DNA from 2 places in the Methylomonas sp. HYX-M1 genome. Region 1 is predicted to be linked to the other one. Evidence: riboswitches for the same ligand, from Rfam matches in the RefSeq annotation. Region 1 holds a riboswitch; the other holds the start of a gene.
What was found. A riboswitch is a leader RNA that binds a small molecule or an ion and turns the genes downstream of it on or off. The one in region 1 is predicted to bind cobalamin.
Positions count from the first base shown of each region.

Region 1 (15,149 bases):
GCGCCAGCGCCGCGACGGTACGGGCCAAATGGCCGAACGTGGAATACGTCGAGGCGTCGCCTTCCACCAAAAACAACACCGTTTCCCCGGCGCGCAACCGCGCCAACACGGTTTGCGCGGCTTGCAGCCAATAGCCGGCCAGGACGGCCGTATCGTGACTCATAGGAAACACCAGCGGACTGTGCGCGGCCGGCAACGCCAAGCCGGCCTGCAAGGCGATGCTTAGCGCGTAGCTGTCGGCGTTTTTACGCCGTACCGGGTAGCTCCAGTGGCAGTCGCCGCGCTGCAAGCAACCCCAGGCCCGGCGGGTAATCAAGCCCGGATCGCCCGGCCCCAGCGACACGCCGATCAAACGGCCTAACGGCTTAGCGTTCATCGCCAGCCTCCCCGGCCTGACCGTTTTGGGCGCAGACCAGCCACACCGGGTTTTCGGCCTGCAAGCGGTGCATGTCCAGGATGGCTTTGCTGCGCGAAGCTTGCAGCTGGCTCGCATCCCAAACCGCGTTCAAGCGTTTCAAGACCGCTATCGCGCCCGCCAGGTTTTCCAGGGTCGCAAAGCTCATCACCAGCCAGGCGCCCGGCCGCAAGCGGGCCAGACACAGGCCGATCAATTCCGGCAATTCGCCGCCGGAACCGCCGATAAACACCGCGTCCGGGTCCGGCCAAGCCGCCAAACCGTCCGGCGCCTTAGCCTGCAACAAACTGTAATTGCTGACCCTAAGCGCGATTTTATTGGCCCAGGCATTGGCCGCGTCTTCCGGATTTTTCTCGACCGCGTAGACGTGGCCGGCAGGACACAAACGGGCGGCCTCCAAACCGACCGAGCCGGAACCGGCTCCTATGTCCCAGACTATGCTATCGGCTTTAAGCGCCAGGCGGGCCAAGGCTACGGCCCTGACCTCCCGTTTGGTAATCAAGCCTTTATCCGGCTTGCGTTGTTGGAAGCAGTGGTCCGCCAAGCCGAATAGTGCCTCCGAACGGCACGGCTGCCGGCGGAGCAACAACACGTTAGGTTCGGCGAAAGTACGACCGGCCGCCTCGTCTACACTCAGCCAACCGCTGACCGATTCGTCCGGCCGGCTCAGGCGGGAGGCTACAGCCATGCGATAAGCGCCGACCAAATTCTCTTGCCGCAACATGCGGGCTATCCTGTCCGGGCTATTGGCCGGGCTGGTCAATACCAGCGTCAGGGCAGCCTGCCGCAGCTGTTGCAGCAGCGGGTATAAACCGTGACTCGGATCGGCACCCGGCCGCCATTCGCCGGCGTCGCGGCCGTGCGCCGAGGCGATGCGCGCGTCCTGCCAGGCCACGCCTAGCCGGGCGCAGGCCAATTGCAGCATGGACACATTCGGCAACACCTGCACGCTGCCGGCCGGCAGCCGGTCGTACAACATGCCGCCGATGCCGTGGCACAAAGGGTCTCCCGTCGCCAAAACCACCACATTGCGCCCTGCCGCTTGGGCACGGGCGATGGTCGGCGCCACCTCCGGCAAGCGGCCGGTTAAATCCCAACGCTCGGCGGCGGCGGCCGGACTGTCCGCCAGGCTCTGCAACAGCCTACCGCCGGCAATGACCAAATCGGCGCAGGCCAGATGCGCCAAGGCTTCGGCGCTCAAACCGCGGCAACCGTCGTCCAACACGCCGATGATGCGGCAGATTCCCGCACTCACCTCATACCGCCCCGGCCACTTCGGCCAATTTGTTGCCGTCGAAGTCGCACATCAACACGGTCAAATGGAAACAGCCGCGATAACGCCGGCGCAAGGCGTCGATGACGCGCCGGCCCAAGGCCAGGTAAAAGGGCTGCAGCAAACCGAGCTCTTCCATGCATTCGCTGGCGTAGCGGGCCATTTCCGACGCACGTATCGCCGCGCACACCGAGACCGGTGCGCCGATGCCGGCGGCAATGTCGGCCAGCAGCTCGGTGTCCACCGCGTTGCGGTTGGCGTGAGTGACGGTTTCGCCTTGTGCGATTTTGGTCAACTTGCCGACCATACCGCCGATCACGACGTGCGGTATCCGGCACTTGACCACGGTGTCCAGCGCGTATTTCAAGAAATCCCCCATTTGAACAAAGCAAGCCGGCGGCAAATCCGGCAATTCGCGCATCGTGAATTTTTCGGTGCGCCCGCCGGTGGTCAGTACCACAACCGTTCGGCCTTGGTTGGCGGCGACTTCTATCCCTTGAATCACGCTGGCCCGAAAGGCCGCGGTCGAATAGGGATGCACGATGCCGCTGGTACCCAGGATGGAAATACCGCCGACGATGCCCAAGCGGTAGTTCAGGGTTTTCTTGGCAATCTCCGCCCCGCCCGGTACCGAAATCGTCACTTGCAAACCGCGACGACGCAACCAGTCGCCGGCCGCCGCCCGCACGTTGGCTTCGATGTTGCGGCGCGGTACCGGGTTGATGGCCGGGCCGCCGACTTCCAGTCCCAAGCCCGGCATGGTCACGGTACCGACTCCCGGGCCGCCTTTTAACACGACCGCCCCCGGCGTGTCGGCCAGCAGGCTGACGTCGGCGGTCAGCGACGCTTTGTCGGTCACGTCCGGGTCGTCGCCGGCGTCTTTGATTACCACCGCATGGGCCGAGCCGTCCGCCAGATACGCCTCGCTCACCGCAAAGCTGACCATTTGCCCGTTCGGCAACTCGCATTCCACCCTATCCGGAATTTCGCCGGTCACCAGCCCCAACACCGCCGCCCGGGCCGCGGCGGCCGAACAAGCGCCGGTGGTATAACCCGTGCGCGTGCCCTTGGCTTTGCGCTCCATGTTCAGGCTGACGCTTGCCGGGCCTCGGCCAAGGCTAGCAGCGCGTGCAATGCCGCCACCACCAGCGTGGAACCGCCTTTACGACCTTCGATCAACAGCCAAGGCACCTGTTGTACCCGGCTCAAGGCGAGTTTGGATTCCGCCGCCGACACAAAGCCGACCGGCATGCCGATCACCAAGGCCGGTTGCAGGTGGTCGTGCTCTATCATCCGCACTACTTCCAGCAACGCGGTCGGCGCATTGCCGACGGCAACGATGCCGCCATCCAGCAATCCCAGGCTCCGCGCCTTGCGCATGGCTTGCAGCGCACGGGTGGAACCGGCTTGCCGGGCTTGGTCGATGACGTCCGAGTCGGCGATGAATTGCCGCGCCACCACCCCGAAATGCTGCAAACGCGGTCCGGACAAACCGACGCAAATCATCTCGACGTCGGCAACGATAGGCGCGCCACACAACAATGCCTGCACCCCGGCCGAGACCGCCTGCTCGGAAAAGCGGGTCAGACCGTTGAATTCGAAATCGGCGCTGGCGTGGATGATGCGCCGCACCACCTGCCATTGCTCGGCGGTATAGTGGTGCGGGCCCGCCTCCGCATCGACGATGGCGAACGAATCGTGCTCGATTTGCCGGCCGGCGGCGGTCAATTGTTCGGTGATGACGTTATTCATAGCGTCAGACGTGATGATGCTGGCCGTGGCCGTGATCGTGGGCGAATTCACGGTATTTGCAGCCGTCGCATTCCATCATGCGCGGCCCGTCGGCCGCCAGCGTTTCGGCGATGCGCTGATCCAGCAACCGATAAATCTCCCGCTCGAACCCCAAATACGGCCCTAACGCGAAACCAACGCGCGGATATTGACCCTGTAAGCGCGCGACCTGACGACGAATACGCTCGATCAGCGTGCCGGTGAACAGGTAATAAGGCAGTATCACGATCTGCCGCATGCCGGCATGCACCTGGCGCTGCACCACCGATTCCAAACGCGGATGGGTAATGCCGGTAAAGGCGATGTCGATCAATTCGTGCTCGCCGTCTTCGTATAACCAGCGCGCCATTTTGGCGACTTCGCCGTTGGCCACCCGGTCGGACGAACCGCGCCCCAGCAGCACAACCCCGGTATTGCGCGGGTCCGGCACGTCCAGACTATGCATGGCTTGCCGCAAGTTGCGCCGCAAAATCTGCAAAATATCCTCGTCGGCCCCCAAGTGCCGGCAATACACGAACTCGACGCCGGGATGACGCAAGCGCGCCTGTTCGATGTGCTCCGGTATTTCCATTTTCACGTGACCGGCGGCGTTTAAAATCAACGGCAACACGACTACCCGCGCACCCAGGCCGGCCGCACGGTCCAAACCGGCGTCCAGCAACACCTCGGCGAATTCGATGTAACACACTTCTATGCGCCGCTGCGGCTGTAATTGCCGCCATTGCGCGGCGAAACTTTCCACTTCCCGGTTGCCTTGCTCGTCGCGCGAGCCGTGCCCCACCAGCAATACGGTTTCGGAATCGGCGTTTATCATGAGGATTTTTCCGCTTTGCGAAAACGGTGCGAAAACATCGCATCGTAGAGTTTGGAATGATTGATGTCTTGCCAATGCCGGGCTCCCAGGGCCGGGCTGGCGATGATCATGGCTTGGCTATTGATGCCTTGCGCGCGGCACAGCTCGCGAATGTCGCGCAAACAACCGCGCACGATGCGTTCCTCGCCGGGCCAGCCGGCCTTGTGTACTACCAGCATCGGTGCGTCGTCCGGCCAGCCGGCCGATCGCAAGGCATGCTGCACCTCGGCCAGCAAGGTGGCGGACAAGAAAATGCACAAGCTGCAGCGGTGTTTGGCCAAGGCCTCCAAGTCTTCGCCGGGCGGCATCGGGGTACGGCCGGCCACCCGGGTAAAAATCACGGTTTGGGTGACTTCCGGCAAGGTTAAGGACTCGCCGGCCGCGGCGGCGCTAGCAAAAGCCGACGACACGCCCGGCACTACGCCCCAAGCGATACCGGCCGCGTCCAGCGGCCTTACCATCTCGGTCAACGCGCCGTACAGGCCGGGATCGCCGGTTTGCAGACGAATCACGCTGGCGTGGCGACCAGCCCGCGTAATCAACCAGTCGCTGATTTGCTCCAACGTCATGCCTTTGGAATCGCAAATCTCGCAGCCGGCCGGCACGTAGGCCGTCGCCGCCGGATGCACCAGCGAGCCGGCGTACAGCACCGCACCGGCCTGTTCCAGCAAGCGTCGGGCTTTAACGGTCAAAAGTTCCGGATCGCCCGGCCCGGCGCCGACGAACCACACCTTAACCATTGGGCCGGCCTCCCTCATCCACGGCCGACGCGCGAAACAGCGCCGCGGACAAGCTGCCGAGCAACAGCCAAAACGCCAAATTGGTTAGCGCCGCCGCCGTGACGAAGCGCGTCTGCAACCCGTCCGGCGCGCTACCGGCTTGGACGGCCGCGATTTCAGGAGCGCCTATGGCATGCGGCAACACGATTAACAGCCAGCCGACCGGTCCGGCAATCCGATGAGGAGACCAACACAGCAACGCCAAACCGCTCGCGGTGCCGACAACCGTAGCCACCCACCAGACTTGCCGCGCCGTTAAATCGGCGGCTTCATTGCCAGGCAGCTCCGGCGGCAGACCGACGGCCGGCGCGGCAAAAAACGCCGCGTAACCGGCCAAGCCCCACAAAGCACCGTCGAAGGTTGCGCTCGGCGGCTTCAACCGATAAGCAGCACTCAGCATCAAAGCCAAACCGAAGGCCAGCAACAAATTGGCGCCGGCCGTCGCCGCCGTGCGTTGCCAAACGTTTTCCGGCTGCCAGGCTTGATCCTGGCGACTCGCTTCGTGTTCGGCATGCACTTCGTAACGTTCCGCTTCCAGAATCAATGGCGTTACCCAAATCGCCTGTATAAGCGACAGCAACAACGCGGCGGCCAGGCCGGTCAAGCCGGCCGGCAATAGCAGACCTTTCGCCATGACGGCGGCCTAATGGCAGGGAAAACCGCCGGCGTGGCGGGTATCGTGGGCGGCGTTATGAATTGGCGCAAGCGGCGCGAAACCGACGATCAGCACCAAAAGCAAACCGGCCGCAAACGCGGCGTAGGCCTTGACCAGGCGCACATCGAAGACGGTGGAAATGGATTGAACCAGCATGTCGAACTCCCCGAAAAAATGTAACGAACGGAGCTGACTGGCTAGGAAAGGAAATCGGGCAGCGAAGACCGCCCGGCGGACGATCGCACAGCCTGCGCTCTCCCTCCGAGAGTCGGCACCCTACAATCGATCAGGCCGGTATTCTGGCTCACCTTCTTACCAATCGGCGCCTTCCCACACCCAATAATGGTGCAGTGGCAAAATGCCGATTCGTCCGGTTTACAGCAGCGGGGGCTGCGCCGGAATCGATGCACTGAGCTGCATCTCACCGGGCTTCCCGTTTAACCTGAAAGCAAAAAAACCTTCAGGCACCTTATCGAGGTTGCGAGTATATCCGAGCCGGCGGGCTTAAGCAGCAAAAATTTGAACCGGTTAACAGGGAACGATGACGTCGCACCGGAATCGGTGGACGGGGAATCGCCGAAAATCGGCGCATCAATCGATAGCGGGTGCGGCTAGCGAAAACCACTGCGGCAAACCGCGCAGCTCGCCAAGCTCGCGCAACCGCCGGTCGATAGCGTCGTGATTGCCCCACACCACGTCCGCCAAACCGCCGCCCTCAACCCGCGCGTCGATCTCTTTACAGTACAAACCCCGGTCGCGTTGCCGATAAAAACCGTAAGTCCGGCAAGCCAGCGGGCGGTAAGCATAGACGGAACACAGGCCTGCGGCCTGATCCAACATGGGGCAAATTAAAGGCCGGGCGGACTGGCCGGCCAGCGCGGCGATGCCGCGACCGATTTCCTGCAACCTGTCTTTGGGCAGGGACGCCAACCCTTGGCGCAACAATAGCCATTCCCGCTCGGTAAGCTCGGGCACCTCGGCCAGGCGCCGGCAACAACTGTCGCAACCTTGCCGGCACGGCCAATCGTGGCGGCCGGCGCGAACCGCCGCTACCCGCTCGTCGATTTCGGCATGCAGTTGCTTCAGGCTATACACGGCTAGCAGCGCGGCGGATCAGGCTTGAAAACCGGTCTCGGACGCCGACAGGTCGCTATCGTCGCCGTACAGCAAATATAAAGCCGACCTGTCCGGGCTCTCGGTCTGAAACGCCGAATACGCGTGTAACAAGGGCGAGATGTAGCGTGCCGAACTCGGACTGGTGAAAACCAGATAACTGGCGCCGTCTTCGGCCCAGCCGCCGTACATCGCCATGCCCTTAGGGCCGTTTCCGGCCACGTATGCGGCTCTGAACGCGCCGAACAACACGGCCAATTCGCCGGATTCGTATTCGTTACGCGAGAACTTAATGCGGTGCCAAGCCGTGTTTTTTAGCATCTCTTGCCTACCGTTGAACGAAAATTCGCAGCCTGCCTGCAGGCCCCCACCACTGTTACGACACTGTAGGCGCGCAGGCGGGACGATCTTAACATCCGCAAAATTTTCCGCCAATCTCGGCTCCGGCGTCGCAAGACGAAGGAATAGGCGCAAGTCCGGAACCGACGAAAAGTTGCCCGGTATTTAACTGACCGCATTGAATTGCGCATACACTCGGGCATTCCGCTCCGGGTAACTCTCATAAACATGCGCAAATACCGCCGAGCATTTATGTTGATAGCGCTATGGCGTGCAGGCACACGGCAGACCGGAATCCAGGGGGGGTATTCGCTGCTGAGCTTGAGTTGAGAGCGGGCCGCGGCTTTCTGCCGCCAGCTTAGTACCAGTAATTCGCGGGCCATTTTTTTGACCTCGCTACGCTCCTCAGTCTCAGTTCCGGCGCCGGACGGGTAAGAATGTCGAAGATGACCGGTTCTTCCTCGCTCATATGCTCCTGTCTAACGCCCTCAACTGACGCCTGGCAGTAATTTGCACTCGCGGCCTTTGGCATGCAGTTTCTTGCAAAATTGCCTTGCCTGACTCTGCTCCAAACCGGTCCATTCGGTGCGCCACAATGCCTTGCCCTGACGCTTGATTTGCACGATGTGCGGATTGCCGCGCTTTGCTTCGCTGCCTAAAGCGTAGCGGGCCTGTTTTAGATTGACGTTGGCTTCGACTTTTCGGGCGTGATCGCCCAGCATGACCACCCAATTGGAGTGACTGTTTGCCCGCTTTTGCGGCTTAACCACGGCTTTAGCGCTAATGACGGATGATTTGCCCGGTTTGATGCGAATGGGTTCCGGCCGGCCGTAAGCGGTATCCGCGCCCATTTGCGCCGCGCTACCCGCGCAATGGTTGGACGACAGCTGAAACGGCGGCGGCGCGCTGCCGGCGTCGGCCAACTGCACGACCGGCAACCCGACCATGCCCGCCCCGGATTTTTCAAATCCCAAATCCAGTAGATTCGCCATTTGTTGAAACCTTTCCGCACTGCTGCGCGCGCCTAACAACACCCCGATCAAGCGATGTCCGTCGCGTTTGGCGGAAGCGATCAAGTTATAGCCCGAACCACAAGTAAATCCTGTCTTCAATCCGTCCGCGTCCGGATAGATTTTCAGAATCTTATTGGTATTCGGCAACAACCGGCCTTTATAGGCGAACTCGGTGGCGGAAAAATAACGGTAAAAATGCGGATAGCGGCGTATCAATTCGGACGACAACAGGGCCAAATCGCGGGCGCTGCTGATTTGACCTTCGTTCGGCAAGCCGCTGGCATTTTGGAACGAGGTGTTGTACATGCCCAGGCGACGGGCCTGACCTGTCATCATCGCGGCGAAATTGCTTTCACTGCCGCCTAATGCCTCAGCCAACACCACCGCGGCGTCGTTAGCGGAACGGGTGGTCACTGCCATAATCGCATGTTCCACGGTTATGCTCTGGCCTTGCCGCAATCCCAGCTTGGAACTGGGTTGGATCGCGGCATGCGCGGAAACCGTCAGCTTGTCGTCCAAATGCAAACGGCCATTATCCAGTGCCGCAAACGTCATGAAGATCGTCATAACCTTGGTCAACGATGCCGGATACCAACGCTGGGTGGCTTCCACCTCATGAATGACGCGACCGCTATCGGCATCGATGACGATAGCCGCATATCGGGCGTGAGCTGGAACGCCTGCGAATAAAACGCACGCCAACAAGAGGGTGAATACATGCCGCAAAGCGGACTTGGATAAGATTCGATGAGTTTGCAACATAGCGGCCTAAGCTTTTGATCGCAGTATTTAATCAGAATTATCGATTTCGAAAAAGACCCAAGCCACCCGGGGATGCTCGACTTTGATCGTTTTTTCCAACGCATTGATTAATTCGACCGCCTCGGACACCCGCATGTCGGCCCGCAATTCGGCCTTGAGCGCTACCATCACTTGACTGCCGTGGTGTATAGCCCATACGTTCAACACCCGAACGACGTCGGGTTGCCGCGCCAAGCTATCGGCTACCGCGTCGCGTATCCCGCTATCGGCTTCGCCCAGCATTAGCGCGTGCACCTCTTTTCCCACCAACACGGCCACAACCACCAACAACACGCCGATCAAGATCGAGCCCGCAGCATCGTAAGCCGTGTTTCCGGTTACCAGCGTCAATCCCAGCATCAGCGCGGCTATCACCAGACCCAACAGCGCCGCCAAGTCTTCGCCGACCACCACCATCAATTCGCTGGAGTGAGTCTCCTTAAACCATTGCCACAAGCCGCGCCCGGCTTTCTCGTCTTGCATGGCCGCCAAAGCGCCTTTTAAAGACAAGGCTTCCAACACCACCGCAACCGCTAGAATACCGAGCGCCAAACCGGCATTTTCGACCTCGTGCCGTTCCCCTAGCCGCAGCCACCCCTCGTAGATCGAAAACAGCCCGCCGACCGAAAACAAGGTGATCGCCACCATCATCGACCAAATGTAGGATTCGCGCCCGAAGCCCATGGGATGTTTGGCGGTGGCCAGCCGCGAGGAACGCTTCATGCCGACGAACAACAAAATTTGGTTACCGCAATCGGCAAACGAATGAATCGCTTCTGCCAATAACGAGCCGGAACCGGTCCAGGCCGCCGCTCCGGCTTTACTGACGGCTATGCCCAAATTGGCGGCGAATGCATAAGCGATAGCTTTTGTGGAGTTGGCGTGCGACATAAACAAGGCTAAATAAAGTGGGCCGGATATGGCGGCAATCTTACCAATTGAATTGGCAGCTGTAGACAAGCTTAGACCAATCGGAGCCTCAAGCCGAAAATTCGATGCCCCCCGACTCAGCCCGGCAAATCGACGATAGCCCCACGTACGAACAGCAACGCGGAACTGTCGCAACTCCAGTCACCGCGCTTGCGGCCTGCCGGAGCCAATTGAAAATCGCCGGCTTGCAACAACATGTCGCCGAAAAAAACCTCGCCCGCCAACACCATGCATTCCTCGTCGACTGAATGGGAATAGTCCGGCAGCTGCGCACCGGCAAACAAGCGATAAAAACAGGATTGATAATCCCGGTCGCCATAAAGGACTTTTTTTTGCACCCCCGGCGCCAAGTCCTGCCAATCTTCGTTGCTCTCCATAAACACGCTATCGGACGAGTCCTCACCGCCGGGCAGCAAACCGCCCAATACCTCGCGCAATACCCCGGCCTGATCGCCCAGAGAAGTTCCGCGCAAATAAGCCAAAGCCCCTTGCCGGGATTTGATCGTCGCGTGCCGGCTGCCGGGCGGCGATACGTGATAGTCCAGAGGCCCCAGCTCCAAAGCCTCCATCTGCAAGCCGCCGCGTAATACTATGCCCTCTTCCAGCCAATGATGCCGGTGCGGAATCAGGCCTGCACCGGCGGCGAATTCGATCAACACCGAACTGCCCTGCGGCCCGTCCCACAAGGTTTTGAACTTGACGCCGGCGGTCAGGCAACGCCAACTGCCGTGCTTGCCGCGCACCGTCAGCAACCCGGCATGCCTCGCCGCACTGTGCGCGACGTGGGCCAGCAAACCTTGCCTTAACCCGGTTTTACGCGCTTGCGGCATGGGAATGGGAGACAAATGATCCAGCAGCAACCGGTTGAGCCGGTCTTGGGAAGTGTCGTCGTCCGAAGCTAGCGAATCGGTTTCGTCATTCATAAACGTGCATCCTTTATTGCGCCAATTGCGCCAACATCGGCTGTAAACTCGCCAAGGAGCGGCGTATGTGCGATTTCACCGTCCCCAACGGTAAACCGGTGCATTGGGCGATTTCGTCGTGGCTCAGGCCGCGGAAAAATGCCAAAGCCAATAGTTGCCGCGGCAAGGGCTCCAGCGCCGCCAACGCTTGATGCAACACGCCTTCTTGTTGCACGGCTTGCAACAAATTGTGCGGCGTTTCGGAGTCCGGCCCCGCTATTGCTTCCATGTGCTCCTGCTCCAACTCGTCTTCCGCAACGTTCAATTGGCGCAACCCGTCCAAAGCCCGGCTGCGGGCCATGGTCATCACCCAGGCCTTGACACTGCCGCGGGCCGGATCGAAACGCGGCGCTTGCCGCCAAATTTGCCAAAAGGTATCTTGCACCACTTCCTCCGCCAACTCGGCTTGTCGGGTTATTCTTAAAGCCACACCGTAAACCTGATGGACCAAGGCATCGTACAAACTAGCTAAAGCCGCTTGATCTTGATCCACTATCGCGTCTATCCATTGCCGCAGTTGCGTTTCCTCCGGCGCAGCAGCACCCGCGTCCGCCGATTGGGCGGATTGGTTCAACTCGTCGGATTCCGGACCTAGTTGCGACATACGAAGTTCAGTGTGTTTAAATCCTAATACGTAACCCGCGGCGGTTTGGATGCAATGCATTGCCGGACCGGCTGGCAATTTTATAGGCCGACCGAAACTCCGCCGCTGGCCGGTTATTGTATTGACGGACGCCTATCCGGAGCAAATCGGCCGACGCAAGTACCCGCGTCGTTTTTTCGACAATGCCGAATTTGAGCTAACTTTGTTAACCGGATTAGTTGCCGGCCGCACAAATGTCCGCCAAACGGCATAGCATCCAACTTATCCGGCGTCGCCAACCCTGGCGAATGCTTGACCGCGTCGCCATAGCCACTTTCAATCTCATGCGAGCAAAACTATGAAAATTCTAGGTGTAGATATAGGCGGCTCCGGCATCAAAGGCGCCATCGTCGAAACCGATACCGGGGAGTTACTCAGCGAACGCCGGCGCATCGAAACCCCTAAACCAGCCACCCCGGAAGCCATAGCCTACACCCTGGCACAATTAGCCGGGCATTTCGCCTGGCAAGGCCCGATAGGTTGCGGATTCCCAGCCGCCATACAGCACGGCGTAGCCCGCACCGCATCGAATATCGACGCCTCCTTTATCGGCACCGACATTGACCGGTTATTTTCCGAAACCGTGCATTGCCCTTGCTACAACCTAAACGACGCCGACGCCGCCGGCATCGCCGAAATGCGCTTCGGCGCCGGTGCCGGCATATCGGGGGTAGTGCTGATCGTAACGATAGGCACGGGTCTGGGCACCGCGCTGTTTACCGACGGCGTACTGCTGCCCAATACCGAGCTGGGCCACATTTACATGCCTGACAGCATCAAGGGCGAACATTACGCCTCCGACGCCGTGCGCAAAAGCGAAGACCTAAGCTGGAAACGCTGGGGCAAACGCTTCGATAAATACTTGAACTTGATGGAAAGCCTGTTCTGGCCGGATTTGATCATCCTGGGCGGCGGCGCCAGCCAAAAATTCGACAAATTCAGCCACCACCTCAGCGTAGCCGCGCAAGTCCAACCGGCGGCATTTTTAAATCAAGCCGGCATCGTCGGCGCCGCGTTATATGCGCGGGCACGCTACGGCTGAATCCGTGCTAACCGATATGCTGTGTTGAATACTCAACAAAGCACCCGAGTAGGCTGCTGCCTTCAGATAGCGAACGTTTTAGCTGCGCACAAACATTGTGAAAAGCTGACGTGTATTTCTTCCCCCTCTGGCTCTGTTACTGTCGTCTTTACCAACGTTTACTATGAAAGTCATGATGGGAGCGACACATAGCCGCGATTCGCAAGGCCCTCATCGCGACTATGCGTCGCTCCTACCAAACTACCTTTCATTTGCCGGAGCGATTGCCAGACTTTCATGATCGTTAGGCAAGAACTCGAGAAGCGCGCGTTCCGTCAAGCCGTGTTACAAACACCTAAGCAAGCAGCCCGCCGGACTCGCTCCGCGCTTACCGGAGACTACTCGGAATAATGCCAGAGATATCGGTTTGCTATATCATGAGGCAACAATAACTAAAAACACCGACCGGGGGATCTTTCTATGGACATGTTACGGGCGCTGGGACTTGGTCCCGAGCACGCAATCAGCAAGCAGCAATTACATCTATACATCAATTTGAAATTGGCATCCTGCGGCCAACCCACCTGTATCGATGCCGAATCCGCTGCGTTCATGGAGACCGCGCAAGACTTGTTGGACAGCTACCTGGAAAAAAACCGCCTGTTGGCCAATTCCACCCTCTACCCGGCCGATCGCCGCATTCAAGATTTTCTGGACCGCTATTTGTCCGATCTCGGCTTGGAACAGCTGCCTACCCTGCCGACCATGACTTTCGAGCTGGACAGGCACGGCGTAGCCCGCGAATTGTCGCTCCCCTTGGGAGCCGATCACTTCGTGTCGGACATCGTTTCCAGCTACCGCGTCAAACAAGGAGTGTTGCACAATCCGGCCAGCGACCGGCGCACAACGGAAGGTTCCTTCCACATCGCCGAAGGCGGTTTGCCGGTACCGGGCGACAAAAAACAAGTACCCAAGCTGACCTTTGCCAGAATGCTGGAGCAGGCGCTGAATCCACCGGCCGACATGCTCATCGTCCCCTTTACGGCCAATCAGCCCCAACCGGCCCGCATGTTCGCCTCACTGCTGTTGCGTCCGGTGATTTGCCCGGAACTTCCCGGCCTGGAAGCGGAAAAATCCATGGAAGTCCGCTTTTTCGCACCCGGCAATTTGGTCAGCAACCTGGATTTCGTGGAAAGCATCTTCGGCAACGGCGGCAATCCGGCCCTGCCGGAATGCGACGCGGCTTTGGACATCGAGCATTGGAGCGGGCATAGCGGCTGCGTGATTCTGGCCCCGCATTTGGCCAAACTGACCAAAAAACAACTGGGCTTGCCGCATTGGGACGACGCCAGCGAACGGCAACGCGCCGACGGCATGTGCTGGCAGCAGGAAGACGAGTTGTATAACAACGGCCAGGCCTTCAAGCTGACCGCCCGCGACAAGTCCGGCGTGATCGTGACCTTGTTGGCCGACAATTATTACGGCTACTGCAAGAAAGAAGTCAAAACTCAAATCAGCTACGCCGCCAATTTATTCGGCAGCGCCGAAGAAGAGCACGCCGGCGGCGCCCTGGCCTTCCGCCGCTTTAACCACGGCGACGAATTCGGCGTCGGCAGCCTGACCCGCGAACCCGGCTACGATTTCGATGAAATGGCCTACCGCTACGGGCAAATCATGACCGTACAGCCCGAAGGCTATGCGATCGACAACCGGTTTCCCGACATAGTCTATGTGCCGCAAGATTTGCGGATGAATCTGACCAGCCAAAAAATTAGCTGGGTCAAAAACGGCCAAAGCCACAGCATTCGTTTGCAACCGAGCAAAATTTACGTACAACCCAACGGTTACAAGATAGAGATGTGCAAACACCCCGGCGCGCCGTCCTGGCGGCTGGTCGGCACGGTTGCGGAGGGCACCTTCTGTCACAAACCCTGCACGGTATCCGGCGGCGGCAAGTCGGAAATTTCCAAATCGATAGAAGACGCCGTGATCTACGGCCCACTGTTCGTCGACGATTTGCAGCACGATTTGGACAAAGTCCAGGCCATCTTCGACAAAGACTACACCGGCCGCTTTTTACCCGGCCACGAACACGAAGACCGCGCCCCTACCCGGCCGATATTGAGCGAGGAACGCAGCTTGGGTTCGGTGATCAAGCTGCTGACTCCTTCGCCTTACCACACCCCGGAATTCAACGCCTGGCTGGCTACTATCCCGCCCGGCATTCTGGCCTTGGTGTTTTTGATCAAACGTTTTTACCGTAGCGAATGGGGCGAACGTTGGCGAGACCACTTGTCGGTCGACGTGATCAACGGCGCGCCGGGACATGAATTGAAACTGGAACAACGCAAGATCGTCGCCACGTATTTACGGGTCGGCTTCGACCAGGAAGGCGGCTGGCGCACCTTTAAGGTTCGCCAGGACTACATCGCTTGTGAAAAAGTGCAAATGGAAGACGACATCAGTGCATCGGGGGTCGTCGCTACCGCCGCGGTCAAACCGTGGCTGGCTAAAAACGGTCACTATCAAACCAGCGTCAAACTGGTCAAAAACTGCGAATA
Region 1 is NZ_CP160405.1:1,488,594-1,503,742, reverse strand. Features, by position in the region: gene cobI (precorrin-2 C(20)-methyltransferase) at 1-376, opposite strand, end outside; gene cbiE (precorrin-6y C5,15-methyltransferase (decarboxylating) subunit CbiE) at 366-1,670, opposite strand; gene AB0A83_RS07015 (cobalt-precorrin-5B (C(1))-methyltransferase) at 1,672-2,772, opposite strand; gene AB0A83_RS07010 (precorrin-8X methylmutase) at 2,775-3,440, opposite strand; gene AB0A83_RS07005 (sirohydrochlorin chelatase) at 3,445-4,293, opposite strand; gene cobM (precorrin-4 C(11)-methyltransferase) at 4,290-5,072, opposite strand; gene AB0A83_RS06995 (CbtA family protein) at 5,065-5,745, opposite strand; gene AB0A83_RS06990 (CbtB-domain containing protein) at 5,755-5,922, opposite strand; cobalamin riboswitch at 6,038-6,253, opposite strand; gene AB0A83_RS06985 (YkgJ family cysteine cluster protein) at 6,358-6,861, opposite strand; gene AB0A83_RS06980 (hypothetical protein) at 6,880-7,200, opposite strand; gene AB0A83_RS06975 (D-alanyl-D-alanine carboxypeptidase family protein) at 7,707-8,993, opposite strand; gene AB0A83_RS06970 (cation diffusion facilitator family transporter) at 9,021-9,923, opposite strand; gene AB0A83_RS06965 (cupin domain-containing protein) at 10,040-10,885, opposite strand; gene AB0A83_RS06960 (sigma-70 family RNA polymerase sigma factor) at 10,899-11,528, opposite strand; gene ppgK (polyphosphate--glucose phosphotransferase) at 11,866-12,609, shown strand; gene AB0A83_RS06950 (hypothetical protein) at 13,069-15,149, shown strand, end outside.

Region 2 (15,149 bases), 290 kb from region 1:
ACGCCGTTCGTTGCCGCGGCCTCGGCCATCCCGGACGACGTCAACCGGCTACTGCAATGGCTGTCCGGCCAGCCTCACGCATGGCCGCCGGCCCCGGCCTGGTTGCGCGAGCTGCCCTTGGTCGGTGACGGCGCAAGCGAAACTTGGCAAAGTTTTGCGGAAGATTCCAATCGTGTCCTGGATCTGGCCAGAAAATACACACTTCCCGCCAGTAGCTGGGCGTTGGAACAAGGCATACGTCTAGCCGGGGAATTGGTACATATGGGTTTTAGCTTGTTGGCGCTGTTCTTTTTTTACCGCGACGGCGAACAGGCTGCCCAACATTTCGTTAACCTCATGCAGCGTCTGGCCGGCGAAAACACCCAACGCATATTGGCCATAGTCCGCTCCAGCTTGAGGGCGGTGGTATACGGCATTTTAGGTACCGCCTTGGCTCAAGCCCTGGCGTCCATTTTGGGATTTATCATCGCCGGCGTGCCCTACGCGTTCGCGTTGGGTTTCGCAGCATTTTTTTTGATGATTATTCCGGCGGCCGGCACGCTAGTCTGGTTGCCGATTTCGGCATGGTTACTGATGGAGGGTGAAGCCGGCTGGGCTTTGTTTCTGGCCGCGTGGTTTTTATTGCTGGTCGGAACCATCGACAACTGGTTACGTCCGCTGTTAATCAGCCGAGAAGTCGAACTACCTTTCGTTTTAATACTGTTCGGTATTTTGGGCGGTTTGTTGGCTTTCGGCTTTATAGGGGTATTCATCGGCCCCACGCTACTGGCGACCTGCTACGCGCTCATGTCGGATTGGCTAATGCGTAAAGAACACGAGGTGTTGACGAATCCCAACGCCAACGGGCAAGACACCGACTAACCCGATTTGACGGCTTGCAGAGCTAAAACCCCGGGATGCGCCAGCGCATGTTGCAAGCGCCGCCACGCCGGTTCGTCTTTGGGCAAGCCCAATCGCACGCTGGCCGGCCGGCTGAACAAACGGGTCAGAATCGCTTGTTCGGCCAGTATCCGATGCAATTGGCCGGCGTATTCGGTCTCTATCCACTGAAACAAATCGCAGCCACCGCTAGGCGGCCAGCCATTTTCGCTTAGTAGATCGGTCAAGCGCCGGCTTTGCAATTTGAGACGGATAGCCGTCTCGCGTTGCCATTGCGTATCCTTTAGTGCGCGCGCCGCCGCATAGCGAGCCGGATGACTGATGGCCCACGGCCCGAGTTCTGCCGCCAATCGCTGTAGTATTGCCGTTTCGGCGATCACGAATCCACAGCGTATCCCGGCCAAACCAAAGAATTTGCCAAGCGAACGCAACACGATCAAACCCGGCTTTACCGGCAATGGCGACAAACTGAGCTCGGGCGTCGTATCAATAAAGGCCTCGTCGACGATCAACCAACCGCCCCGCTGTTGCAAGCGGCCGTGCCAGTCCGACAATTGCGCTATGGGCCAACGGCAACCGGTCGGATTGTTCGGATTGATCAAAATCAATACATCCAAAGCCGGCAACGCCGATTCGAGCGCATGCACTTGCAGCGCCGTAACCTGATGTCCGGCCCGCTGCCAGGCACCGGCGTGTTCGGCATAAGCCGGATGCAAGACCCCTACCCTGGACTGTGGACGCAAACGCGGCAAGGTTTGAATCGCCGCTTGCGACCCGGCTACCGCCAATAGCGAGGAATTGCCGTAGTAAGCCCTGGCCGCCGGCAATAATTCGTCCTGCTCTTCCGGCAAACGCAACCAGCATTCGGCCGGCACCGGCGGTACCGGCCAGCCATTAGGATTAATACCGGTGGATAAATCCAGCCAATCCGCAGCCGGAATGCCGAATTGCCGGGCGGCCAGCTGCAGACATCCGCCGTGTTCAAGCAACATAGTCATACATGCCGATTGCCGCAACCCATAAGACCAACGCCCGAAAAACCAAGGTTACGGCGCGATCGATGTCGGCATTTTCCGGGTGACAAACACCACCGAACCAAATTTTTTGCTTGACGACGCCGTGGTAGCTAGCCGGACCACCCAACTCAAGATTCAATGCGCCGGCACCGGCAGCCATCACCGGGCCGGCGTTGGGACTTTCCAACAGGGCTGCTTGGGTGCGCCAAGCCTGCAATGCCGCTGGAGCATTTCCTAGAACCGCATAAGTCAATGCCGTCAGCCGCGCCGGCACAAAGTTCAACAGGTCGTCGAATCGTGCCGCCGCCCAGCCGAAATATCGATAGCGCTGATTTTTATAACCCCACATCGCGTCCAGGGTATTCGCCAAACGATACAGCACAGCCCCGGACGGGCCTAATACCGCGAACCAGAACAGCGGCGCGAACACCGCATCGGCACCATTTTCCAACACGGATTCTATCGCGGCTCGCCGCACGGCCGGCGCATCCATGCCCCCGGTCTGGCGGCTAACCATATCCCCGACCCGTTGCCGGGCTAACGGCAACTCATCGGCGATCAGCGCCGTCCGGACCCGCTGCGCGTGTTGCTGCAAACTACGGGCAGCGATACAAAAATACAGCAGCAAGCCGTCCAGCAGCCAGTTGCGTTCGAGCAATACCATAGGCAAAGCCGGCGATAGCGCAACCGTTAACGCTACCATTCCGAACAACCGTTGCAGCCTGGGGGCTTTACTCGAAGCCGAGCAATAATGCTCCACCCGCGCGGCCCAGCGCCCGAAAAACACTAAAGGGTGGTAACGATTGGGTAACTCGCCCAGGCCAAAATCCAGAGCAATGGCCAAAAGCACGGCCATCATCAGCGTCACAGGGTTAAGCGGGATTTATTAGAAACGGGCCGCCGGCCCCCGGCGACCCAACCAGCGCAGGCTTAATGGGTATGCTGGGTTGCACGTTGCCCCAGCACGTTTTTGCCGAGAACCACCAATGCAAACACAGTGACCGCGTAAATCGCGGTGTATTGCAGATAAGACGGATAATACTTGGCGAAACTTTCCAGGAATCCTGTCCAGTTGCCGCCGGCAAACTTACCGGATAACCAATAAAAACTGCCGTTGGAAATCAGATAGGCCAGCGAAGTGGCACTCACCAGCGCCACCGCCTGCTGCGCCAGCGTATTGAAGTTCACGGCCGCGAACCGGCGGCACCATTTGCCGCCCCACCACATCGCCGCATAGGTCGGTACTAAAAACAGATATGCCGCGGATATGCAATAATCGCTGACGCCCAGCTGGGCGATGGCCAGATAATCGATAAGCCCCGCTTCCGCCAGCAACAGGGCGAACAGGTAGCGTCCGCCCAGCCATAAACCGGCCAGGAAAAATACCGCCAACGAGGCGTCCGGCAAGGCAAACGGCGACCCGAAGTGGTGAAATCGCGTGGCGGCCATTAACGCCATCAAGGCGACGGCGCCGGGTTTGACGGTCAATTGAGCTGAATTCATACAAGTATCTCCCGGATCAGTTTTGATAATGAATGGAAAAAAAGAAGTTTCTATCGGCCGTGTAATAAGTATTCACGGTTTGATAACGTTTATCCAGCACGTTATTCAACTTGGCGCTCAGCGTCCAGTGTTTATCGATATGGTAGGCGGTCCGCAAGTCCAAAGTCACGAAACCGTCAACCACTATGGTATTCGCCCTGTCGTCGAAACGGTTACCTTGCGCCAATACGTGGGCACCAACGTCGACAGCGCCGAATCCGCGCGATAAATCGTAAGACAAGCTCTGTTCCGCGCGGCGCGCCAACCTTAAATCGGTTTTGCGGTCGCGCGGACTGAGAATACTGCCTGAAAGCGCATGCCGCCAGCCCCAAGTTTCGGTACTGACCTCGGCTTCCATGCCGTCAATTTGCGCTTTATCCAAATTAACCGGCTGATACAAATACGTCGTCGGATTGACCACCAAGCCGCTCCAATCGATTAAATTGTCGATATCGGTATGATAAGCGCGTACTTGCCATTGCGCCCAGGCATGTTGCCCTCCGATGCCGGCCTCCACCGTCGTCGACTCTTCCGCCCGCAAACTGCGGTTCCCCTCGGTAATATAAGTGGTACCGAAGAAAGTAGACTGTTGGTGCGGCCAATACAAGCTGTTGAAGGTCGGCGCCTTGAAAGCGTTACCGAAGCGGGCGAAGGTACTCAAGCCGTAATCCCAATTGAAGCGCCAACCGATGCTGCCGGTCACATAATCGCCGCTGGCCTGATTTTCGTCCCAGCGTATCGAGGCATCGATGAAGTGACGCTCCAACAACCGACTATGAATATTGCCGAACACACCGACGTCGTAACGCGACGTCTCGCTGTAATTGACGTTGCTCTGTACTTCGTCGACCCGATAGTCGCTGCCTAGAGTCAGGCGGTGGTCGTCGTTAAGGCGTACTTCGTTCAACCAGCTGGCGTTCCAGCGGGTGGTATTGATACGGCCGTAAAAACTGCCGTCCGGGTTGAAATTATCGTTTTCGTCCAGCGTTTGTCCGAAACGCAGACTGGAGCGCCAATTGTCCAACACGTCTAGGCTACCGGACAAACCCACCATCTGATTGACGAATTCGGTGCGATTCGGAATGCCGTCGTATTCGGTTTTACCTTGCGCGCGCATGAAGCTGGCTTCGATTTCGCCATTATTATCGAAACGATGTCCGGCACGCGCATTGATCCCGGTGTTGTAATAGCCGTCCCTATCGTTCTCGCCGCTGTTGCGGAGATTGAAACCTTGACTGTTGAAATGCGAGGCGCCCAAAGCGTACCAACTATTACCGACTTTACCGCTGACGTTACCCGCACCGTTGAAGGTATCGTAAGAACCTGCTCCGGCATCCAAACTGATGCTGGGCTGCTCCGAACGACTGCCTTTACGGGTAAAAATTTGAATGACGCCGCCGAGCGCTTCCGAACCGTACAAACTGGAATCCGGCCCACGGCTGATTTCCACCCGCTCGATTTGATCCAGCGGCAGGAACTGGAACGAGGCAGAACCCAATGTCACCGAACCCGCCTTGATTCCGTCGATCAGCACCAGCACGTGGTCGGAATTGGTGCCGCGCATGAATGCGCTAGTATATTGCCCGTAGTCGCCGTTTTGGGTAATGTCCAAACCCGGCGCAGTCTTGAGCAAATCCGGTAAGGTTCGGACCTGTAAGCGCTCTATGTCTTCCCGGGTAAACACCGTGGTCGCGGTGGCCAGCTCCGCAGTGACCGTTTCGCTGCGGGTCGCGGTCACTACCGTTTCGGGTAAAAAGCCGGTTTGATCGTTCGCGCCAGCCGGCGAATGGGTAACGATGGCACCGATGCCGAACAGCATTGATGACGCAATTTTAATTTGTCGCATGAATTCCTCTGCGCCCGCCGCGCATCAAGGGTTATTAAACGACAGAGGATAAGCGGGTGCGCGAAACGGACCGAAGCAGGCAACGATCATTTCGTCGACAGCCCTCCGCTGTCTCGAACGATCCTTCAGGCCAGTCTCCGGGCTTGTAAGCGGCTATACAGCCGGAACTGCAGCCTTCCCATGCCTTGGCACAGTGGCGTGATTGCAGACCGTTAACTTACCTACCGTTGCGGGGGCAGCGCCGGAATGAGTGAAAATTCACCGCACCGGCTTCCTGTTTAAGCGGGATCGCTTGTCGACCGATCCAAACACCTGAAAGAGGGTCGCAAATTCTACCAGCTATTGGATGCCGATCAAGCAAATAAGCGCCGTTAGCTATTTTAGCGCGTCACCGGCATTGAAAATTACGCTTGACGTGCTATAACTTGGCCACTGAGTCAAATCGGTTTTCACGCGAACAAAACAGGCACATTTATGGAAATTCAATCGAAGTTGCTCGGCAATCAACAGGTCAACCCTGATACCGTCATTACTTTTCCGCATGGGATTCCCGGCTTCGAAGACCAAACCCGCTTCAATTTGTTTCATCAGGAAGGCAGCGATATTGTCTATTGGTTGCAATCGCTGGATAACGAAGATTTAACGTTATCCGTCGCCCACCCTGTCCACTTCAACATCAACTACAGTTTTGTCTTGACCGACGCCGAAGAGCAGTTATTGCAGATTAGCGACGGCGACGAAATTTTAATCCTAATCGTGTTGCACAAAGACGAGAGCGGTAACGACAAGCCAACGATCAAGGGCTCGATCAAATCGCCTATGGTAATTAACAGCAACAAACGCTTAGGTCTGCAAAAAGTGCTGGTCAACATCGAACAAAGCATCACGCTAACGGAAAAAATCAGCGAAATCGATGTCGCCGAAGCCTAACCGAAATTCACAGGTCGCATAAATCCATCGTTTGCAACTTGATTTTTAAAGCAATAGCCGGGCTTTTTAGAATTTGCGGGCGCAACACGATGTGTGCGCCCGATTGAGAAGCGTTGCGTGAGTGTGTGAGTCGGACTCAATTCAAGCGGCTTGCACCGGAATCGAATGACTGCAATGGCTGACTTTATTACCGGCCTCGAAATACACCAATACCGGTTGATAATTTTTCAACTCCGCCTCATCCAAACTAGCGAAGGCGCAAACGATGATCAAATCGCCGGGACAGGCTAAGCGCGCCGCCGCCCCGTTAATCGAAAACACACCGGAGCCGTTTTCGGCACGAATCGCGTAGGTGGTAAAACGCTGGCCGTTGTTGATGTTGTAAATATGTATTTGCTCGTATTCCAAAATTCCTGACAAATCCAAGATATCGCCATCAATGGCGCACGAACCCTCGTAGTCGAGTTCGGAATGTGTCACACGAGCCCTGTGCAACTTAGCTTTCAGCATATTGATGTGCATAATCGACGTTTTCAAAAACGAGTGAACCGGCGATTATGCCTGAAATGCCGATAGCTATCAAACACGCCACTCGTCAGCGCCTGCCTGCGCCGCGGGCAATCGCGGGGACCAACCCTAACGATCGATTGGCGGCCAGCGAAAGGCATTCGCCGTCGCGCCGATTGAAAAACGCCGAATCACTTGCGACTGAAATGGATGTTATCGATAAGCCGGGTTTTGCCTAACCTAGCAGCCGCCATGACCACCAAATCCGTATCGTCCGCGTCGGGGGGCAATAAATCCGCGCTACGGCATAGGCTGAAATAATCCAATACAAACCCCGCGTCGCTGAGTATTTGTTGCTGGCGCTGCAGCATGGCCTGCTCGGGCTCGCCGGCCAAGACAGCCTCCCGGGCACCGCATAAACATTGGAAAAGCAAGGGGGCCACCGTCCGCTCTTCGTCGGATAAATAGCTGTTGCGCGAACTCATTGCCAGGCCGCTGTCCTCCCTAACCGTCGCCACGCCCTGAACCCGCACCGGCAGATTTAAATCCAACACCATACGCCTGAGCACTACCAGTTGTTGGAAGTCTTTTTCGCCTAATAGCAATACATCCGGCTGCACGATGTTCAACAATTTGCATACCACCAAGGCCACGCCGTCGAAATGTCCCGGCCGGTTAACACCGCAATGCAAGGCGGACAAATCGGGTACGGACACTTTGGTTTGCGAGGCCTGGGGATACATTTCCGCCACGCCGGGCAAAAACAGTAAATCGGCACCTTGCCCGACCAATTTGTCCTTGTCTTCTTTTTCGGTTCTGGGATAGCTATCGAAATCTTCGTTAGGAGCAAATTGCGCCGGATTGACAAAGATACTGACCACGACCCGATCCGCCTGCTGATGCGCTATTTCCACCAAACGCATGTGTCCGTCGTGCAAATTGCCCATGGTAGGCACGAACGCCACGGTTTGCTCGGACTGCCGCCATGTGCGGATTAGGGCTCTGACGGCATCGACGGTCGTTAAGGTTTGCATAAATTCAATAACTCTGCTCTAAACTCGGAAACTGCCCGGACTTGACCGCTTGGATAAAACCACGCACGGCGTCTTCTATGTCCGCCGCCCCGGACAGAAAGTCTTTAGAAAAACGCGGGCGCTTGCCCACGCTAATATTCAGCATATCGTATAACACCAGTACCTGGCCGTCGCAATCGCCCCCCGCACCGATGCCTATCACCGGAATCGTCAACTGCCTGCTGATTTCCGCCGCCAATAATGCAGGCACGCATTCCAAAACCAGCATGCCCGCGCCCGCCTGCTCGATAGCCACCGCATCGGCCAATATTTGTTGGGCTTGCCCGGCATCCCGGCCTTGCAGCTTGTATCCGCCGATCAGGTTCACCGATTGCGGCAGCAAGCCCAAATGTCCGCACACCGGTATCCCTTGCGCCGCTAAAAACGCGATGATTTCCGGCTTAGCGCCTTCCAATTTGACCATTTGCGCCTGGCCTTCCTGCATCAAGCGCGTGGCGGTGCGCAATGCTTGTTGCGGATCGGCGTAACTGGCGAACGGCATGTCGGCAATGACGAAGGCCCGTTTGCGGGCCCGCGTCACACAACGGGTGTGATACACCATGTCGTCGACCGTCACCGGCACGGTACTGACCTGTCCTTGCACCACCATACCTAAGGAATCGCCAACCATCAGCATCTCGACGCCGCATCGATCCAATAAGGCGCTGAAACTGGCATCGTACGCCGTCAAACAACTGATTTTCTCGCCCGCGCGCTTTAATGCGCCGATATCGGCAATGCTAAGCGTTTTGGGGGCTTCGGCATAAAGTGTCATAACTCGATCCTATGCAAACCTTGAAAAGGACAAGCGGCCAATAAATCCGCCAGCACCCCTAACCCGGGTATCGGTAAATCGGCCGGCGCCACGTCGGCTAACGGATACAATACAAACGCGCGACGAATTAGTTCCGGATGCGGCACCTGTAAGTCGGCGGTATCGATTATTTCTTCAGCGTACAACAATAGATCCAGATCCAATGTCCTGGCGCCCCAGCGCTGATTTCGGACCCGGCCATGCTGATTCTCGATCTGCTGCAAAACCGCAAGCAACTCGTGCGGCGTACACAGCGTAGCCACCCGCATCACCGCGTTGACGTAATCGGGTTGATCTTGCGGCCCTACCGGTGCGCTGCCATAAAGCGCAGACAAGCCCAGTTTGCGGATTTGTGCCTGCTGCGCAATTTCGTCCGCCGCGCTCAGCACTTGACGTAACGGCTCGTCCAAATTGCTGCCCAAACCTATGTACGCCTCGCCCCACACACTTACAGCCGTCATGTCGGCGCACCGCCGGTTTTGGGCTTGCCGCGGTAACGCCGATTTTTAGTGCGCGGTTTGGGCGCGCCATTTTTAGGCGGAGCCGTCATTTTACGCTGCTCTTCGTCATCCGCACTCTGGAAGCGGGTCCACCAATCGACCAAGCCCGGATCGGCTCCGCCGGTTTCGGCCCGCAGCTGCAGAAAATCGTAAGCCGCCCGAAATTTCGGCTGTTCCAACAATCGGTAAGGCCGGCTGCCGACGGTCCGAGTCAACTTGGCTTGCATGAACCAAACGTCTCGCATCGCTTGGGTAATGTGTCGCGGCATGGCAATGATTTTGACTTGCTTAGCCAACACCTCGTTCGCCGCGCTTTGGTAGGCGATGGTTTCGTTTTCGCCCCTTTGCAGCAAACGCTGCACCGCGCACTGCAAAGGCTCCCACAACAAAGCCGCCAACAGAAAATAAGGTGTCAGCGTTTTACCTGCCGCAAAGCGCGTATCGGAATTTTCCAGCGCCCGAATCAGGAACAAACGCGGGAATTCGTGTTCCTGAGTTTCCAGGCAAGCGTCGGTTTCCGGAAACAAAATCGCAAACAAGCCGTAGTGCCGCAACAGCTCGAAAGTTTGCACGCCGTATCCGGCCAAAAATAACTTCAAAACCTCGTCATACAAACGAGCGGCCGGAATGCTGCCGAGCGAATCGGCCAATGCGAATATCGGCCGTTCAGTCTCCGGATGCAGTTTAAAACCCAGTTTTACCGCAAAGCGAACGGCCCGCAGCATCCTAACCGGATCTTCCCGGTAACGCCGCTCCGGATCGCCTAACAAGCGCAATACCGCATCCGCGTGATCTTGCATGCCGCCGGTATAATCCACCACCGAAAAGTCGCGAATGTTGTAATACAGCGCGTTGACGGTAAAGTCGCGGCGCCAGACGTCTTCTTCCAACGTTCCGAATACGTTGTCGCGCAACACTCGTCCGTCCTCGTGCACTAGTTGCCGATCGGCGTCGTCCTCGGCGGAACCTCGAAATGTGGCGACTTCGATGATTTCCTTGCCGAAAAACACGTGAGCCAAGCGGAAGCGCCGTCCGATGATCCTGCAATTTCTAAACACTTGCTTGACCTGTTCCGGACTCGCATTGGTCGCGACGTCGAAATCCTTCGGTTCGCGCCCCAGCAACAAATCCCGAACGCAGCCACCTACCAGATAAGCCTCGAAACCGGCTTTCTTCAGACGTTGCAGTACTTTCAGCGCGTTATCGCTGATTTGCGAACGCGAAATGCAATGCTCCGATCTTGAGTAGATTCTCAGCGAACGCTGTGTAACCGGCCGCTCGGTGACGGTTATGGAATGCCGCTTGGGCGAAAAAATCTTTTTGAAAAACTTAAAAATGACAATAACCCTATGTTGTTTTTGTTCCGTCAAGTATCGCGAGAGGAAGCAACTACCGTCTAAAATTCCCGATGCCTATTCACAATTCGGCTTGATCCCCCCCAATAAACAGGCCATCCTAATCCCAGTTGCAACAAATTATCGGCGCAGTCCGACAATTCGCATACCCAACGGGGATGGCTCGAGCCATTGGCTAAATTGTTGCATCGGGCCCCTTATAAGCCGGTAATCATATCACCGCACAGATACAGCGCCAATTACAGCCGGAACAGCCTTCCGATACGAGTCCGCCCACGAGGTGGCAAAACCAACCTTCCCTGTCTATCGTCTACACTTGAAGGCTTTAGTCAACAGGCAGTTTCACGGACAGGAATCACTTGCTAGCCCTGTAGCGGTTCCTTAGAATTCAGCAGATAAACCGGAGGTAGCGCTTGTCAAATCATCGAGAATTCATCCCGCTAAACATTGCCGTACTAACGGTATCCGACAGCCGAACCGAAGCGGACGACACATCCGGTCAAACCTTGGTGGCGGGCTTAACCGAAGCCGGCCATCGCTTGATCGACAAGAAAATCGTAGCCGACGACATCTACCAGATCCGCGCCGCCGTCAGCTTATGGATTGCTGACCCCAGCGTACACGCCGTCATCAGCACCGGCGGCACCGGCGTGACCGGCCGCGACGGCACGCCGGAAGCGGTATTGCCACTATTGGACAAAGTTCTGGACGGGTTCGGAGAAGTCTTTCGAATGCTGTCGTATCACACCATTAAAAGTTCGACCATACAGTCGCGCGCCGTCGCCGGGGTCGCGAACGCCACTTATATTTTCTGCATACCTGGCTCGTCCGGCGCTTGCCGGGACGCCTGGCAGCAGTTGATCAAGGAGCAGTTGGACTACCGTACCCGGCCTTGCAACTTGGTTCAGCTAATGCCACGGCTATTGGAAAAATAATGCAAACGCGCTTTTTGTTTTGGGCGGCAATCGCAGGCGGTTCGGGCGTCGGGTTGGGTGCGTTCGGCGCCCACGGTTTGAAATCAGCATTGTCCGCTTACGAATTGGAAATTTACAAAACCGCTGTCGATTATCAAATGTGGCATGCGTTACTGCTCGGTTTAATCGGCAGCTTGCCACCCCGACGGCAATTACTTTGGGCCGGCTGGGCATTACTGGCCGGCATTGTCCTGTTTTCAGGTAGTCTGTACTTATTGGCAATCCTGAAAATCCGCTGGCTGGGGGTGATCACCCCGTTCGGCGGTACGGCATTTCTCGCCGCTTGGGGCTTACTGGCATACGCCGCCTATCGGCGTTCGGAGGAATAAACCATGGCTACGCCGCCACGCCCGCCAAGTTCCGCACCCGTGCGCCAGCCCAATCGGAGCGGCATGCGCGATCCGGACATTCATGAAGAAAAACTACCGCCGGTGCCGGAAGACGCGATGCTCAAGGTCTTGCAATCCGTCATCCATATTGCGGTGCGGACCTTAGCCGTATTAACGACTTTGGTGATTTTATGGGGTGTAGCGGACGTAGTTTACGTGTTATACCAACGCTTGGTTGCGCCGCCGCTGTTGTTACTCACCGTTTCCGACTTATTGGCCGTGTTCGGCTCGATATTGTCGGTGTTGATTGCGGTCGAAATCTTCATCAGCATCACTTTTTATATCAGGCACGACGTGTTGCCGATTAAACTGGTGCTGGCTACCGCGCTGATGGCTATTTCCCGTAAAGTCATCATGCTCGATGTCGCGGACTTGGATTGGCCTTACATCGTTGCGATTGCAGCGGTTATCATAGCCTTGGGCCTGGCATACTGGCTGATCTCCTACAAACCCAAACCCATACCACAAGAAGAGCGATAATCGATGCGCGACGCAGCCCCTCAAACCATCTATCTAAAAGATTACACGCCTCCGGAATATTTAATCGATCGGATCGACCTGGAGTTCGAGCTGGACGAACAATGCACGCTAGTCCGTTCACGGCTATCGGTGCGGCGCAATCCGGACAGCGCGCACCTCGATACCTCGTTAACCTTGCAAGGCGAAGAGCTGGAACTTTTGAGCATTGACCTGGACGGCACCGCGCTGTCGAGCGACGCTTATCTGCTCACTCCCGAATTTCTAACCCTGCATAACGTTCCACAAGACGGCACCTTTACCGTCGCTATCGAAAACCGCATCAATCCCAAAGCCAATACCGCACTGGAAGGCCTTTACCTGTCCGGCAGCATGCTGTGCACCCAATGCGAAGCGCAAGGTTTTCGCAAGATTACCTGGTTCTTGGACCGACCGGACGTCATGAGCCGCTTCAGCGCCAAACTAACGGCCGATTTCGCTCGCTTTCCGGTTCTGTTGTCCAACGGCAATAAAACCGGCCAAGGCGAAAACGCAGACGGCCGGCACTGGGTTAGCTGGGAAGACCCTTTCGCCAAACCGTGCTACTTGTTCGCCCTGGTTGCCGGCCAGTTGGAATGCGTGCGAGACAGCTTCGTCACGATGAGCGGGCGCCGGATTGACTTGGAAATTTTCGTAGAACCCCACAATCTGGACAAGTGCGGACACGCCATGCGATCTCTGCAAAATGCTATGCGCTGGGACGAAGAGCAATACGGGCGCGAATACGATCTGGATTTGTACATGATCGTCGCGGTAGATCATTTCAATATGGGTGCGATGGAAAACAAAGGCCTGAACGTTTTCAACACCAAATTCGTGCTGGCCCGTCCCGACACCGCCACGGACAGCGACTACGAACACATCGAAGGCGTCATCGGCCACGAATACTTTCACAACTGGTCCGGCAACCGGGTTACCTGCCGCGACTGGTTTCAATTGAGCTTGAAAGAAGGCTTCACCGTATTCCGCGACCAGCAATTCAGCGGCGACCGCAGCTCGCCGGCTGTCAAACGCATCGAAGACGTCAACATGCTGCGCACCCGCCAATTTGCGGAAGACGCCGGTCCGCTGGCCCATCCCATCCGGCCGGAAGCCTATATCGAAATCAACAATTTTTATACCTTGACGGTTTACGAAAAAGGCGCTGAGGTGGTCCGTATGCTGCACACGTTGCTCGGCGCCAAAGGCTTTCGTAAAGGCTGCGATTTATATTTCCAACGCCACGACGGCCAAGCCGTAACCTGCGACGATTTCGTCAACGCCATGGAGAGCGCGAACGGCGTCGATTTAAGCCAATTCCGCCGCTGGTATTCCCAAGCCGGCACGCCGGTGCTGACGGTATCGCAACACTATGACCCGGATAAAAGGCAGTTGCGGCTGGATATTCGGCAAAGCTGCCCGCCTACTCCAAGTCAACCCGAAAAACTGCCGCTGCACATTCCGGTCAAATTGGGCCTGCTGAATCCGGACGGTTCGCCGGCGCCTATTGTCATACACGGCGAAAGCTCGGAAGAAATCACGCTCAATGTAACCGAAGCCGCCCAAATCTTCGTTTTCGAACAACTCGATGCGTGCCCCGTGGTATCGTTGCTCCGCGGCTTTTCCGCGCCGGTCAATCTGGAAATGCCGCGCGAGTTGGGCGAGCTGGCCTTTTTGCTGCGCCACGACAACGACACCTTCAATCGCTGGGAAGCCGGCCAACAACTGGCCAAACAAATCATTTTCGGCTTGATAGAAGACATCCGCCGCCAGCGTCCGCTCCATCTGAACGCACTGTTGATCGACGCGTTCCATAGCCTGCTGCAGGAAGAAGCCGACGACTTATCCTACCAAGCCTTGTTGCTGGCCCTGCCGGAAGAAAATTATCTGGCCGGGCAAATGGCGGTGGTCGACGTAGACGCCATCCACCATGCCCGGGAATTCGTCAAAGACACCTTGGCACAGGCCCTGCAGGACGATTTCAAGCGTGTTTACCTGATACACCACCGCGACGAATCCGGCAAATTCGACGCCATGGCGATAGGCCGACGCCGCTTGAAAAACGCCTGTTTAGGCTATCTGAGTCAACTGGAATCGTCGGAAAGTTACCAGCTAAGCCAACAGCAATTCGACAGCACCCAAAACATGACCGATCAAATGGCGGCCTTATCCGGCATCGTCAACAGCCATCACCCGGCAAAAGCCGATTGTCTGGATAGCTTTTATCGGCAATGGCAACACGAAGCCCTGGTCATCGACAAATGGTTTGCCTTGCAAGCCTCCAGCGCCATGCCTGATACCTTCGCCACCGTGCTGGCATTGATGCAACATCCGGCCTTCGACATCAAAACCCCTAACCGGGTCAGAGCGCTGATAGGTGCTTTCAGCCAAGCCAATCCGGTGCATTTTCACGCGAAAAACGGCGACGGGTATCGTTTCCTGGCCGACCAAGTTGTCGCCCTAAACGACATAAACCCGCAAATCGCCTCCCGCATGGTCACCGGCTTCGCCCAATGGCGCCGCTACGATCACGCCCGGCAAAATCTAATGAAAGAACAGCTGCAACGCATCGTGAACACTCCCCATCTGTCGAAAGACGTGTACGAAATAGCCAGCAAGAGTTTGGCGTAGCTGTCACAATCACGTAAACTATTTGAGTAATTTCCCCACTTGCCGCCAGCATGACTGTCCGTACCGCTCAGGTAGAGCGCAATACCCTAGAAACCCAAATCAAAGTTGCGGTCAACCTGGACGGCAACGGCGTCACCTCGTTCCAAACAGGCCTGCCCTTTTTAGAACACATGCTGGATCAAATCGCCCGGCACGGCT
Region 2 is NZ_CP160405.1:1,203,265-1,218,413, reverse strand. Features, by position in the region: gene AB0A83_RS05740 (AI-2E family transporter) at 1-861, shown strand, start outside; gene cobD (threonine-phosphate decarboxylase CobD) at 858-1,877, opposite strand; gene cbiB (adenosylcobinamide-phosphate synthase CbiB) at 1,861-2,754, opposite strand; gene AB0A83_RS05725 (hypothetical protein) at 2,826-3,398, opposite strand; gene AB0A83_RS05720 (TonB-dependent receptor) at 3,415-5,283, opposite strand; cobalamin riboswitch at 5,394-5,614, opposite strand; gene fliW (flagellar assembly protein FliW) at 5,758-6,213, shown strand; gene panD (aspartate 1-decarboxylase) at 6,355-6,735, opposite strand; gene panC (pantoate--beta-alanine ligase) at 6,912-7,754, opposite strand; gene panB (3-methyl-2-oxobutanoate hydroxymethyltransferase) at 7,759-8,568, opposite strand; gene folK (2-amino-4-hydroxy-6-hydroxymethyldihydropteridine diphosphokinase) at 8,565-9,068, opposite strand; gene pcnB (polynucleotide adenylyltransferase PcnB) at 9,065-10,363, opposite strand; gene moaB (molybdenum cofactor biosynthesis protein B) at 10,876-11,397, shown strand; gene AB0A83_RS05680 (DUF423 domain-containing protein) at 11,397-11,765, shown strand; gene AB0A83_RS05675 (phosphate-starvation-inducible PsiE family protein) at 11,769-12,305, shown strand; gene pepN (aminopeptidase N) at 12,309-14,951, shown strand; gene hisB (imidazoleglycerol-phosphate dehydratase HisB) at 15,002-15,149, shown strand, end outside.
Region 2: linked by a shared signal. The riboswitch ahead of AB0A83_RS05720 (TonB-dependent receptor) and the one ahead of AB0A83_RS06990 (CbtB-domain containing protein) in region 1 are both predicted to bind cobalamin.